Regions from separate parts of the Nesterenkonia halobia genome, predicted to be linked through region 2. Evidence: riboswitches for the same ligand, from Rfam matches in the RefSeq annotation. Region 2 holds a riboswitch; the other holds the start of a gene.
What was found. Region 2 has a riboswitch for S-adenosylmethionine ahead of ABD652_RS12330 (ABC transporter ATP-binding protein). Riboswitches for the same ligand answer to the same signal wherever they lie in the genome.
Positions count from the first base shown of each region.

Region 1: linked by a shared signal. The riboswitch ahead of ABD652_RS00885 (O-acetylhomoserine aminocarboxypropyltransferase/cysteine synthase family protein) and the one ahead of ABD652_RS12330 (ABC transporter ATP-binding protein) in region 2 are both predicted to bind S-adenosylmethionine.

Region 1 covers NZ_BAAAYG010000002.1:17,079-20,470, forward strand. Annotated here, with positions in the region: gene ABD652_RS00875 (phenylacetate--CoA ligase family protein) at 1-786, opposite strand, end outside; gene ABD652_RS00880 (hotdog fold thioesterase) at 792-1,394, opposite strand; SAM riboswitch class IV at 1,633-1,749, shown strand; gene ABD652_RS00885 (O-acetylhomoserine aminocarboxypropyltransferase/cysteine synthase family protein) at 1,879-3,258, shown strand.
Region 2 covers NZ_BAAAYG010000012.1:23,465-26,856, forward strand. Annotated here, with positions in the region: gene ABD652_RS12320 (methionine ABC transporter permease) at 1-609, opposite strand, end outside; gene ABD652_RS12325 (methionine ABC transporter ATP-binding protein) at 609-1,484, opposite strand; SAM riboswitch class I at 1,491-1,587, opposite strand; SAM riboswitch class I at 1,782-1,877, shown strand; gene ABD652_RS12330 (ABC transporter ATP-binding protein) at 1,890-2,777, shown strand; gene ABD652_RS12335 (aliphatic sulfonate ABC transporter substrate-binding protein) at 2,896-3,392, shown strand, end outside.

The sequences.
Region 1 (3,392 bases), on a different contig from region 2:
GCGCAGCGCGAAGGTCCGCTCGATCTCCTCTCGCATCTGCTCTGTCCACGGCTCGGCGCCGAGCACGGCGACCTCCAAGGAGGTCTCGGCCGGATCGATGCCGGCGTCGCGGAAGGCGTCGGCCAGGGTGAGCAGGTAGGTCGGCGTGCAGAGGATGACCCGCGGGCGGAAGTCGCGGATGAGCTGGACCTGCTTCTCGGACTGGCCGCCGGACATCGGCACCACGGTGGTCTGCAGCTTCTCGGCGCCGTAGTGGGCGCCGAGGCCGCCGGTGAACAGCCCGTAGCCGTAGGCGTTGTGCACCAGGTCGCCGGGGCGGACGCCGGAGTGCCGCAGGCAGCGGGCGAGCAGCGTGGCCCAGGTGTCGAGGTCCTCGTCGGTATAGCCGACGACGGTCGGCAGGCCGGTGGTGCCGGAGGAGGCGTGGAGGCGGCGGATCTGCTCCCGCGGGACGGCGAAGGCCTCGAACGGGTAGGCCGCGCGCAGGAACTCCTTGTCGGTGAAGGGGAACTTCGCCAGATCCTCCAGCGACTGCAGGTCGTCCGGGCCGACGCCGTGGGCGTCGTAGAGCGCGCGGTAGGCGGGGACGTTCTCGTAGGCGTGCCGGACGGTCTGCTGCAGCCGGGTCAGCTGCAGCTCCTCGATCTCGGCGCGGCTGTACAGCTCCTCCGGGTCGGGGGAGGCCGGGTCGCGGCGCGTCGACTCGGGGTCGACCTCCGCCGGGCGGGAGGGGGTCTCGGGGGCGGTCGCGGGGGAGGAGTCGGCGGCACGGGAGGGGGAGGCCATGGGGATCACTTCTCTCCGGGGGTCTGGGCGGTGCGGTCGGCGCCGGCAGGGCCGGCAGGGCCGGCAGGGTCGGCAGGGTCGGCGGGTGCGGCGGAGGGCGCCGGCACAGTGCGCGAGCGGCCGCGGAAGACGGCGACGGGCTCGTCGTCGCAGGTGACCGTCACGTCGAAGACGCCGCTGCGTCCGGTGCGTGCGACCTCCACGGCCTCGGCGACCAGCTCGTCGCCGGGGCGCGTCGCACGCAGGAAGGTGATGTCGGCGCCGGAGGCGACGGTGACGGTGCCGTCGTCCTGATCCGGGTGGTTGCATGCCATCGCGAAGCATGTGTCGGCCAGGGCGAAGATCATCCCGCCGTGGGCGATCGCGAAGCCGTTGGTCATCTCCGGCCGCAGCGTCATGGCCAGGCGGGCGCGGCCGGGCTCGGCGAGGAGCACCTCGGCGCCCAGCCATCCCGCGCATCGATCCGTCTCCAGCATGCGGTGGCGCGGCCCGTCGTCGGGCATCGGCACGCCTCGCGGGGAGGCGCTCGGCGCGGAGGGTCCTGCGGCGTCCGGCGGCTCGACCGTGGCCGTCGGCGACGGCCGCTCGGGGTGGGCGGGCTCGGGCATCACAGGCTCCTCACGATTTATAGACCGATTGGTCGGTAAATAAACTCAAGCACTGGAGGGTGTGTGATGTCAAGCACATCCGTGGAGGCGGGCGGGGCGGGTCGTCGGGCGCCGGGGGCGGAGATCACCGGCGTCGAGTGCACGGCCCGCCGGCGGGAGGGTCCACATCCTGAGATTCTGCGCCGGTCTCCCGGCGGGGACTTGCCCTTTCGGCCTCGCGCGGGCAGACTGATGACCAGGTCAAGAGTGCCAGCGTGAAACCCCGGTTTGCTGGCCGGCAACCCTCCAGTTCGCGGTGGGGTGCCCCGGGTGACGACCAGGCTTCGTCGGGATTCCGGCGGGGCAAGCGCGGGCCATCACACGACACAGTGCGGCCCACCTCATGTCCTTCGACAGGGCCGCATGGCAGGTTCTCTCGCCCGCAGCGCGGGCGGCGCCTCCGTTCCGGTCCCTGTCGCCACGACCGCATTGAACGGAGAGCTCGATGAGCAGCACTGAGAACACCGCTCCCACCTGGAGCTTCGAGACCCAGCAGATCCACTCCGGCGTCGAGCCGGACCCCGTCACCGGCGCGCGGGCGCTGCCGATCCAGCAGACCACCTCCTTCGTCTTCCCGAGCGCCGAGACCGCCGGGAAGCGCTTCGGCCTGGAGGAGCTCGGCCCGATCTACTCCCGGCTGACCAACCCCACCGTCGAGGCGGTGGAGAACAAGATCGCCGCGCTCGAGGGCGGCGTCGGCGCGCTCGCGGTCGGCTCCGGCCAGGCCGCGGCGTCGATCGCGCTGCTGAACGTCGTCGAGACCGGCGGCCACGTCGTCGCCTCGCCGTCGCTGTACGGCGGGACGCAGAACCTCTTCAAGCACACCCTGCCCAAGTTCGGCATCGAGGTCACCTTCGTCGAGGACCCCGACGACGTCGAGTCCTGGCGGGCGGCCACGCGGGAGAACACCGGCGCCTTCTTCGGCGAGGTCGTCGCGAACCCGCGCGGCGACGTGCTCGACCTGGAGGCCGTCGCGGCGATCGCCCACGAGCACGGGGCCCCGCTGATCGTGGACAACACGCTGACCAGCCCGTACCTGATCCGGCCGATCGAGCACGGCGCCGACGTCGTCGTCCACTCGGCGACCAAGTTCCTGGGCGGCCACGGCACGGCGATCGCCGGCGTGATCATCGACTCCGGGAACTTCGACTACACGAAGAACCCGCAGCGCTTCCCGGGCTTCAACGAGCCGGACGAGAGCTACCACGGCATCGTCTTCGGCCGGGACCTGGGCGTCGACGGGATCTTCGGGGTCAACCTGTCCTACATCCTCAAGGCGCGCGTGCAGCTGCTGCGCGACCTGGGCCCGTCGCTCTCGCCGCACAACGCCTTCGAGATCAACCTCGGTCTGGAGACGCTGAGCCTGCGCATCGAGCGCCACGTCTCCAACGCCGAGGCGGTGGCGGAGTACCTGGAGAACCATCCGGCGGTGACGCGCGTGAGCTACCCGGGCCTGGAGTCCAGCCCCTGGCACGAGCGGGCGCGGAAGTACCTGCCCAAGGGCGTCGGCTCGGTGCTGGCCTTCGAGGTCGAGGGCGGCGCGGAGGTCGGTCAGGCGGTCGTCGACGGACTGCAGCTGCACTCGCTGGTCGCCAACGTCGGCGACGTCCGTTCGCTGGCGATCCACCCGGGCTCGACCACGCACCGTCAGCTGACCGAGGAGGAGCAGGCCGCCGCCGGAGTCGTCCCCGGCCTGGTGCGCCTCTCGGTGGGCCTCGAGCACATCGACGACATCCTCGCCGACCTCGACCAGGCCCTCGCCGCGGCCGCCTCCGGCGGCGCCGAGGCCCCGGCCGAGTCGACGGAGCCGACCCCGGTCGGCTGACCCCGGCGCGGCGCGTCGACGACGACGGCCCGGTCCGCCGGCACCCTCACGGTGCCGCGGGCCGGGCCCTCGGCGTCGAGGCCGGGCCGACGAGCACACCATGTCCGACTGCGACGACCGCGACCGCCGCGGCA
Region 2 (3,392 bases):
GCTGACCAGGGCGAGCATCAGCACGATGGCCACCAGCATCACTGCGGTCTCATACCGGTAGTAGCCGTAGCGGATGGCGAAGTCGCCGATCCCGCCGCCGCCGACCAGCCCGACCATCGCCGAGTAGGAGATGAAGCTGACCGTGGTGATGGTGATCGAGCCGATGAGGCCGGGCCGGGCGTCGACCAGCAGCACGTTGCGGATGATCTGCCGGCGCGTCGCCCCCATCGCCCGGGAGGCCTCCACGGCGCCGGTGCCGAGCTGACTGATGTTCTGCTCGACCAGCCGGGCGAAGTACGGGATCGCGTTGACCGTCAGCGGCACGATGGCCGCGGCGGTGCCGACCGTGGTGCCGACGATCAGCCGGGTGAACGGGATGATCGCGATGAGCAGGATCAGGAACGGGAAGGAGCGCACGGCGTTGACCAGCCCGCTGACCACGGCATGGCTGCGCGGCGACGGCGCGATCCCGCCCGGGGCGTGGACGAATAGCCACACGCCCAGCGGCGTGCCGAGCAGCACCGCCAGCGGGATGGCGACCCCGATCATCACGAAGGTCTCCAGCAGGGCCTGGACCAGCTCGGGCTGCAGTTCGAGGATGCGCTGCATCAGCCGACCACCTCCGACAGCTGGTGCGAGTCGTGCGCGGCGGCCTGTTCCGTCTGCTCCGCGCGATCCGTCTGCTCCGGCGCGGCGACGTCGGCCGCCGCGCGCCCGCCGCGGTCGACGCGGATGCCGCCGCCGGCGAGATACTCGCCGATGGCGGTGCGCGGGGCGAAGTCCTCACGGTCCAGCTCGGCGGCCGGGAACCGCTCGACGACGCGGCCGTCCTCCATGACGGCCACATGATCGGCCAGGGCCTTGATGACCTCCATCTCGTGGGTCACGATGACCACGGTGATCCCCAGGTCCCGGTTCACGTCGGCGAGGTACTGCAGCACCGTCGCCGTCGTCGCCGGGTCCAGGGCCGAGGTCGGCTCGTCGCAGAGCAGCACCTGCGGCCGCGTGGCCAGCGCCCGGGCGATCGCCACGCGCTGCTTCTGTCCGCCGGAGAGCTGGGCCGGGTAGGTCTCAGCACGGTCGGCGAGGTCGACGATGGCCAGCGCCTCGGCCACGCGCCGGCGGCGCTCGGCCTTCTCGGAGACTTCGGCGAACTTCAGCGACAGCTCCACGTTCTGCGCGACAGTCAGATTGTTCACCAGGTTGAAGCCCTGGAAGATCATCCCGATGTGGTGGCGCGCACGGCGCAGCGCTTCGCCGTCGAGGGCGGTGAGCTCCGTGCCGGCGACGTGCACCGCGCCGGCGGTGGGGCGCTCGAGCAGGTTGATGTTCCGCAGCAGCGTCGACTTCCCCGCGCCGGAGAAGCCGATGATGCCTTGGATGCTCCCCTGCGGGATCTCCAGGCTGACGGCGTCGACGGCGCGGATCGGATCCTCACCCCGTGCGGCGGGGAAGGTCGTGGACACATGGCGCAGTGAAATCATGGGCATTCTCCATCGGTCCTGGCGGTAGCACCCGGCGCGGCGTGGCCTTCCCGGGTTGCTGCGACGTCGTCGAGCCAGATCTCTCAGTCGCTCTGGATGGTGGCTGGGCTCAACTGTACGGGCCGGTGATGAACACTCGTCAAATCTGTGCAGAGTGTTCATGTCACAGTTCGTCAGATGAGCCTCCCCCGGCGGGGGCGACCGGGAGCGTCTGCGGCGGCAGAAGATGTCGCCGGATGTCTCACATCGTGGGCGCGCTTTGGTCCCGGCGCGTCGGGCCTCGTACGGTGAATCGCGTATCCATCCCGAGCGGCCGAGAGATCTGGCTCGACGACGCCGCAGCAACCCGGGTGCTTCTGTCACGCCGGGTGCTACCGCCAGGACCGATGGGAGCGTGAATCCTCCATGACGACGTCCGCACCTGCCCTCGCGACGCCCCGCGCCGAGCGTCCCGCCGAGGCCGAGTCGCCCGCCGCCCGTCCGGGCACGACGGCCGAGTCCGCCCGCCGCTCGCTGCCGGTGGATCTGCAGGCCGTCGGCCGGCGCTTCGGCGAGCGCACTGTGCTGCGCGACGTGGACGTCGCCCTGCGTCCCGGCGAGGTCGTCGCGGTCCTCGGCGCCTCCGGCTGCGGCAAGTCCACGCTGCTGCGCGCCGTCGGCGGTCTCGACGCCGGCCACGACGGCCAGGTGCTGATCGACGGCGACCCGGTGAAGCCCTTCGACGAGCGCACCGCCGTCGGGTTCCAGGAGCCGCGGCTGCTGCCCTGGCGCTCGATCCGCCGCAACGTCGCCCTGGGACTGCCGCGCGGCGTGTCCCGGGCCGAGGGCCGCGAGCGCGTCGACGAGCTGCTGCGGCTGGTCGGGCTGGCCGAGCGGGCGGAGCTGCGTCCGCGCGAGATCTCCGGCGGCATGGCCCAGCGCGCCTCGCTGGCCCGGGCGCTGGCGCGTCGGCCCGGGGTGCTGCTGCTCGACGAGCCCTTCGGCGCGCTCGACGCGCTGACCCGGCTGAAGATGCAGGACCTGCTGCTCGACGTCCACGCGCAGACCGGCACCACCGTGCTGCTGGTGACCCACGACGTCGACGAGGCCCTGCAGCTGGCCGACCGGATCCTGCTGCTCGGCGCCGACCCGGCCGAGGACTCCGACGGCGCCCCCGAGGGCGCGACAGTCTCCCGGCTGCTCGAGGTCCCGGGCGAGCGCCCGCGCGACCGCGCCTCGGCCGAGCTGGCCACGCTGCGCGGCGAGCTGCTCGCCGGCCTCGGCGTCTGGACCCACGACGTCAGGGACCCGTGACGAGCGAAGCTCGTCGCGGGCCACGTCGTGGACAGCCACGAGCACTGACGCTCCCCCTCCCCCGCGCGGCACCGCCTGCCCCTTGATGACACGACTGCACGAAAGGCCGTTCCCCACGATGAATCGTTCGCACCACGCCGCCCTCCGCACCACCCGGCTCGCCCGTGTCGTCGCCGCCGGCGCGGCGGTGACCGTCCTGGCCGCCGGCTGCGTGCAGGGCGAGGGGCCGTCCGACTCCGAGGACGGCGAGCTGGGCACGCTCACCCTCGACTTCGCGACCTACAACCCGCTGAGTCTGGTCATCAAGGAGCACGGCTGGCTGGAGGAGGAGCTCTCCGACGCCGGCACCGAGGTCGAGTGGGTCCAGTCCCACGGCTCCAACGACGCCAACGAGAAGCTGCGCGCCGAGGCGATCCAGGTCGGCTCCACCGCCGGTTCGGCGGCGCTGCTCGCCCGCGCCAACGGCGCCGCGCAGAAGACGATCCTCATCGAGAACCAGCCTGAGTGGTCGGCGCTGGTCGCCGGTCCGGACTCGGACATCGAGTCGATGGAGGACCTCGAGGGCGCCAGCGTGGCCGCCACGCTGGGCACCGACCCGTACTTCTTCCTGGTCCA